2 regions of the Exiguobacterium sp. s125 genome follow, and region 2 is predicted to be linked to the other one. Evidence: a T-box and tRNA genes for the amino acid it is inferred to sense, from the RefSeq annotation. Region 2 holds a T-box; the other holds one or more tRNA genes.
What was found. A T-box is a leader RNA that pairs with one kind of tRNA and senses whether it is charged. The one in region 2 lies ahead of ileS (isoleucine--tRNA ligase), so its partner is inferred to be a tRNA-Ile.
Positions count from the first base shown of each region.

Region 1 (3,423 bases), on a different contig from region 2:
AAACGATGAATTATGATTTGCAGGAAATGATTTTCACTTTTATTGGTGGACTCGGTATTTTCCTATTCGGTATTAAGTATATGGGAGATGGGCTCCAAAAAACAGCAGGGGACCGACTTCGTTACATTTTAGACAAATACACATCGAACCCATTACTCGGAATTCTTGCCGGTATTGTCGTCACGGTCTTGATTCAATCATCGTCAGGTACGACCGTTATCGTCGTTGGACTCGTCAGCGCGGGTCTGATGAATTTACGTCAAGCAATCGGTGTCGTCATGGGGGCGAATATCGGAACGACGATCACGGCCTTCATCATCGGCTTTAACGTCAAGGAAGCAGCCCTTCCTGCAATCGCGCTTGGTGCGTTTCTCATCTTCTTCTTCAATAAAGAACGGATTCAATACATCGGACAAATCTTCTTCGGTTTCGGTGCCTTGTTCTATGGTTTGACATTGATGGGTGACGGCATGAAACCACTTCAATCAAGTGAGTGGTTCCGTGAACTGACGATTTCGATGTCAGATAATCCGTTACTCGGTGTGTTCGTCGGGACGGTCTTTACGTTCCTTGTCCAGTCGTCCTCTGCGACGATTGGTATTTTGCAGGAGCTATACTCTGGTGGCATGATTGATATCAAAGCAGCCCTCCCGATTTTATTCGGGGATAATATCGGAACAACGATCACGGCAGTACTCGCAGCACTCGGTGCATCGATTGCCGCAAAACGGACAGCAGCAGCACACGTCATCTTCAATATCGTCGGTACGATTATTTTCTTAGTCGCCTTACCTTTGTTCTCGACGTTCATCGCTTGGATCACAGGTGTACTCAATCTTGAACCGAAAATGCAAATTGCCTTTGCACATGGTACGTTCAATGTCGTCAACACATTGATTCAATGTTGGTTCATCGCACAAATCGCATGGCTTGTTAAAAAGGTCGTTCCGGGAACAGACACGACAGTCGATTCAAAACCACGTCATTTGGATCAAAACATCTTGAATCAATCGTCTTCACTTGCGCTTAACCAAGCAAAAATGGAAGTCTTACGGATGGGTGAGTTCTCGAAAGAAGCACTCGGTAAAGCACATCGCTACACGCAATCCCATGATAAAAAAGATGTTTCTGACGCTGGTCAGATTGAATATGCAATCAACCATTTGAACACGGAAGTCACGAACTACCTTGTCAAAGTGGCGGCGAACGATCTTTCTGAACGTGAATCGAATGACCATTCGCTCTTAATGCATGCGGTCAATGACTTCGAACGGATTGGTGATCATGTCGAAAACGTAATCGAACTCGTTGACTTCCAAATCGTCAACCGGATTGAATTTACGCCAAAAGCGAAAAAAGAGTTGGATGAAATGTACGTTCTAACACAAAAAATCGTCGATACGGCAATCAAAGCAGTTGAACGTGATGATGTTTCGTTAGCACGCCAAGTCCTTGAATTAGAAGGGAAACTCGATTCACTCGAGCGTTCATTCCGTAAACACCACGTCTTACGCGTCAATGCCGGGGAGTGTACAGGTCAAGCGGGTATGATTTTTGTTGATCTGTTATCGAACCTCGAACGGATTGGCGATCACGCCGTCAATATTACAGATTTAGTACTCGAACAACGTTCGGGAACGGCTTGAATGAAATGAATATAAGCGGGAGGGACTTCTGTAAAGAAGTCTCTCTTTATTTTTGTGAAATAATTTATTGACATTTTAGATGCTTTCCATTAATCTAATTGTAGTTGTTTTAATTCATTATGGCGGTGTAGCTCAGCTGGCTAGAGCGTACGGTTCATACCCGTGAGGTCGTGGGTTCGACTCCCTCCGCCGCTACTATTTACTTAAGGACCCTTAGCTCAGCTGGTTAGAGCTGACGGCTCATAACCGTCCGGTCGCAGGTTCGAGTCCTGCAGGGTCCATTTAAGAAACGCACACTCCTGTTTAGGGGTGTGCGTTTATTTTTGTTCGCTTGGGGAATATTAAAGATATTGTAATAATATTCATACTATAGTAATTGAGGGAGAGCGAAGAGAGATGGAACGTAACCATACAATGATGCAGTTTTTCGAGTGGCATGTAGAAAATGATGGGAAGCATTGGCAACGTTTAAAAGAGAGAGCGCCGGAGCTTCGTGCTGCAGGCATCACATCTGTTTGGATTCCACCAGCTTCTAAGGGGCAATCAGATGAAGACACAGGGTATGGGATATACGATGTTTATGATTTAGGTGAGTTCGATCAAAAAGGAACAGTTCGGACGAAATACGGGACGAAAGACGAACTACTTGAAGCAATTCAAGTGGCACATGAAAATGATATCGCTGTTTATGCCGATGTCGTCATGAACCATAAGGCGGCAGCAGATGAACTGGAGACGATTAATGTCGTCGAAGTTAACCCAGAAGATCGGTCGAAAGAAATTTCAGAAGAATTCGAAATCGATGCATGGACAAAATTTACTTTCCCAGGACGTGACGGGAAGTATTCTGATTTTGTTTGGAATCATGAATTCTTTAACGGAACGGATTTTGATGCGCGAGAAGAAAGAACCGGCGTCTTCAAAATTTCCGGAAAAAATAAAGACTGGAACAACCAAGTCGATAGCGAATTTGGGAACTATGATTACTTGATGTTTGCGAACATCGATTACAATCATCCTGAAGTCCGCAAGGAAATGATCGACTGGGGGCATTGGTTCAAGGATACACTCGATTGCCAAGGATTCCGACTCGATGCAATCAAGCATATCAATTACGAATTCGTCAATGAATTCGCGAAATCAATGATGGGTGAAAATCCAGAAGATTTTTATATGGTCGGTGAATTTTGGAAATCTGACTTAGATGATTGTCGTCACTTCTTAGATAGCGTCGACTATACAATTGATTTATTCGATGTTCCGCTTCATTATAAGTTCCACGAAGCATCAGAACAGGGGAAAAAATTTGATTTGACGATGCTCTTCGCAGATACACTTGTTGAGTCGCATCCGACGAATGCTGTTACATTCGTTGACAACCATGATTCGCAACCAGGCGAATCGCTTGAGTCGTGGGTCGATGATTGGTTTAAACAACATGCTTACGCATCCGTTCTCCTTCGTAAAGACGGTTATCCGTGTGTCTTTTACGGCGATTATTACGGTGTACAAGGACCACATCCAGTCGAAGGTAAAAAAGAGATGATCGATGCATTGCTGTACGCCCGCTACCATAAAGCATACGGGAAACAAGAAGATTATCTCGATGATCCACACTGTGTCGGTTGGGTCCGTCACGGAGTCGAAGAGTTCCCGAACTCGGGTTGTGCCGTACTATTGTCAAATGCAGACATGTGTGAAAAACGGATGTTCGTCGGAGAAGATCGTGCTGGTGAAGAATGGTTCGATTACACAAATCACCAAGATGAGCCTGTCG
Region 1 covers NZ_JACSMI010000002.1:209,706-213,128, forward strand. Annotated here, with positions in the region: gene KNQ05_RS08710 (Na/Pi cotransporter family protein) at 6-1,646, shown strand; tRNA gene KNQ05_RS08715 (tRNA-Met) at 1,768-1,841, shown strand; tRNA gene KNQ05_RS08720 (tRNA-Ile) at 1,854-1,927, shown strand; gene KNQ05_RS08725 (alpha-amylase) at 2,043-3,423, shown strand, end outside.
Region 1: it encodes a tRNA-Ile, which carries the amino acid that the T-box ahead of ileS (isoleucine--tRNA ligase) is inferred to sense. The anticodon was not compared.

Region 2 (3,423 bases):
TGTTTCCGGTGTAACAATTTCTGTTCCGTCTTCTGCATAGAAGATTGGAAGGGGCACGCCCCATGCACGTTGACGCGAGATGACCCAGTCGCCACGATCTTTAAACATGTTGTGAAGACGTGTTTCTCCCCATGCCGGTACCCACTGCACATCTTTGATTTCGTCAAGGATTTCCGCACGGAAGTCTTTAATCGACGCGAACCATTGTGGTGTTGCCCGGAAGATGACCGGTTTTTTCGTCCGCCAGTCGTGCGGATACGAGTGTTTGATGAACGATAGTTTCAACAATGCGCCCGCTTTTTCTAACGCAAGACCGACTTCTTTATTCGCATCTTCATAGAACATGCCTTCGAATCCTGGTGCTTCCGCCGTCATGACCCCTTTATCATCGACCGGGCAGAGGACATCGAGTCCGTATGCTTGTCCGATGCGATAGTCATCTTCCCCGTGTCCAGGTGCCGTATGCACGACGCCGGTCGCTTCCGCCGTAACATGATCACCGAGCATGACGAGTGATTCACGGTCATAGAGCGGGTGTTTGGCTTTCATGTATTCGAAATCTGCTCCATTGAAGACACGACCGACTGTCGCGTCTTCCCATCCGAGTGCCTCGATGACTTCAGGAACAAGCGCCTCTGCGACGATATAACCTTTTCCTTCGTACTCGATCCGGGCATACGTGAGTTCCGCACTGACAGAGATTCCGAGGTTTGCAGGAATCGTCCACGGCGTCGTCGTCCAGATGACGAAGTGATCGGTTGGCTCTAAGATGTTATTTCCTTCTAAGACAGGGAACGCAACATAGATGGCAGCAGAACGTTTATCATGGTATTCGATTTCGGCTTCTGCCAGTGCCGACTCAGAAGAAGGTGACCAGTAGACTGGTTTTTTTCCTTTATAGATATAGCCTTTGTTCGCCATGTCACCGAAGAGGCGAATTTGCGCCGCTTCAAATTCCGGTTGGAGCGTGATGTATGGATTATCATAATCACCGAGAACACCTAAACGCTTAAACTGTTCACGCTGATGATCGACTTGTTCGAGCGCATATTTCGCACACAACTCACGGAACTCAGCGACCGACATCGTCTTCCGATCGACACCTGATTTTTGGAGCGCTGTTTCAATCGGTAAACCGTGTGTATCCCAACCCGGTACGTACGGTGAACGGAAACCATTCATCGATTTGTAACGGACGACGATATCTTTTAAGACTTTGTTTAATCCGTGCCCCATGTGGATATCACCGTTTGCGTATGGTGGTCCATCATGAAGGATGAAGGTTGGTTTCCCAGCATTTTTTTCTTGAACTGCTTGATATAAGTTCATCTCGTTCCAACGTGCCTGCATGTCCGGCTCACGTTTCGGCAAGTTACCTCGCATTAGAAATTCAGTTTTCATCATCAGTAATGTATCTTTGTACTCCATCTGGCATTCCCTCACTTCTTTTAATTTAACATACAAAAAAAGCCAAACACATCCCTGGTATAGGGACGAGCTTGGCTTGAACTCGCGGTACCACCCTACTAGTAGTTCAACCGTACGAACTACCACTTAAGAGCCCGATAACGGGGGCGAATCGGTGCGACTTACTTAATGGTTCAGTCTCACACTCGAAGGGGATATCCATTCTCACTTACTGTTCGGGCTCACACCAGTCCCCGATTCGCTTGCAGCAGTCTGATTAAGACGTGTCCTTGTCATTGATTTAAGTTATATGACATCGTCGTCATTATACGCAACTGCCGGAATCTCGTCAAGCGCACCACGGGTCGAACTATCAAACGCGTCCCAATCATGGCTTGCCAATAACTCCATCTGCGCATCGATCAAGACTTTAAAACGATTACGGTACAATTCGATTTTCTTACGCATCTGTTCGACTTCAAAGTCTGTCCGTTGCGCTCGACGCTGTGCGGAATCTTGCAGTTGTTCCGCTTCACGCTCGGCTTGTTTTAAAATCAAGCTTGCTTCTTTCGTCGCATTGGCCTTGACTTCTTCTCCTGCTTCTTGGGCAACGATGATTGACTTGTTTAACGTCTCTTCCATCGAACTGAAGTAATCGACACGCGATTGCATGTTTTGAATCACTTCTTGCTGTTGACGGTTTTCCCGCAACAACATTTCAAAATCCTTGATGACTTGATCAAGAAATTCGTTGACCTCATCCTCGTCATAGCCGCGAAACTTACGTGTAAATTCCTTATTATGAATATCAAGTGGCGTCAATGGCATGATGAAATCCTCCTCAGCATTTTTTAACCTTTTAATAATCCGTACTGTAATTTAATCCGGTCGCGTTTCGTCGACCCTAAAATAGCCGTCAATTTGACGCGGCCTGTTCCACGGAGCGAAAGCAAATCGCCTTCTTCAAGCATGAAGCTTGGATCTTCGACGATTTTATAATTCACTTTACTTTCCCCTTGTTTAATCAAACTCTGTGCTTTTTGTCTCGAAAAACCAAGCACTTCGCTGACGACAGTATCAAAGCGGAGCGAACTGACGAATCCAAGTTCTTCTTGCCATTCCTGTTCTTTGATCTTCAGTTGGTCTTCTAGTTCGACGCGAGATAAACGAATTTTCGTTTTCCCTGCCCGCTCGACGTTGACTTCGATATAAGAAGCAACGTCTTCTGCGACTGCGAACTGAACGACTTGATCTTGAATGACGACGTCACCGAACTTGCCGCGTTTCAGACCGACGTTTAAGAGCGTACCTGTTACTTGTCGATGCGATAGTTCAACGAATTTTGTAGGATAATGAATACGATAGATGGCAATATCAAAGTCGCTCGCATCAAGTTCGTAGTAATCAGGCGCAATTAGTGCCCGCTGTCGCTCTGCCCCTTCGAAACCGCCCTCAAAAAAGAGGGCACATTTCGTTCCGACGAGTTCACGTGTGATTTGCTGTTCGCGTGGGTCAAGAAAATCTGTCAGTTTAAACGTATAGGTCGCTTCGACATGATCGATCCAGTTTAAGACAAGATCGACGAACTCCCGCTCATGTCCGCGATAGTGATCATAGACGCTCATTAGAAGAAGATTGCTCGAATGCCTGACTGTGCTAAGTTCAACACTAAAAAGGCAACGATTGGTGAGATGTCAAGCATACCTCCGATGGGCGGGATGATCCGTCGGAAAGGCGCGAGGAACGGTTCGACTAACATCGCTAATACTTGTCCGAATCTTGACTCTCGTGCGTTCGGGAACCATGAAAGTAAAATATAAGCAATCATGACATAGCTATAATATTGAAGTAACGTGCTCAATGTACGCCCAATCGCGTACATAACTTGTGAATCCATGTTTACCACCCCTTATGATTGATATCATCTTCTCCAAGTAGATTTGAAATACTACCCGCGAGCTCGACGTTGTTCGGCACACAGAGGAGCGTGTTTTGACTGATTGTCGTAATCGTACC
Region 2 covers NZ_JACSMI010000001.1:691,207-694,629, reverse strand. Annotated here, with positions in the region: gene ileS (isoleucine--tRNA ligase) at 1-1,428, opposite strand, end outside; T-box leader at 1,487-1,713, opposite strand; gene KNQ05_RS03360 (DivIVA domain-containing protein) at 1,714-2,235, opposite strand; gene KNQ05_RS03355 (YlmH family RNA-binding protein) at 2,259-3,032, opposite strand; gene KNQ05_RS03350 (YggT family protein) at 3,032-3,304, opposite strand; gene KNQ05_RS03345 (cell division protein SepF) at 3,307-3,423, opposite strand, start outside.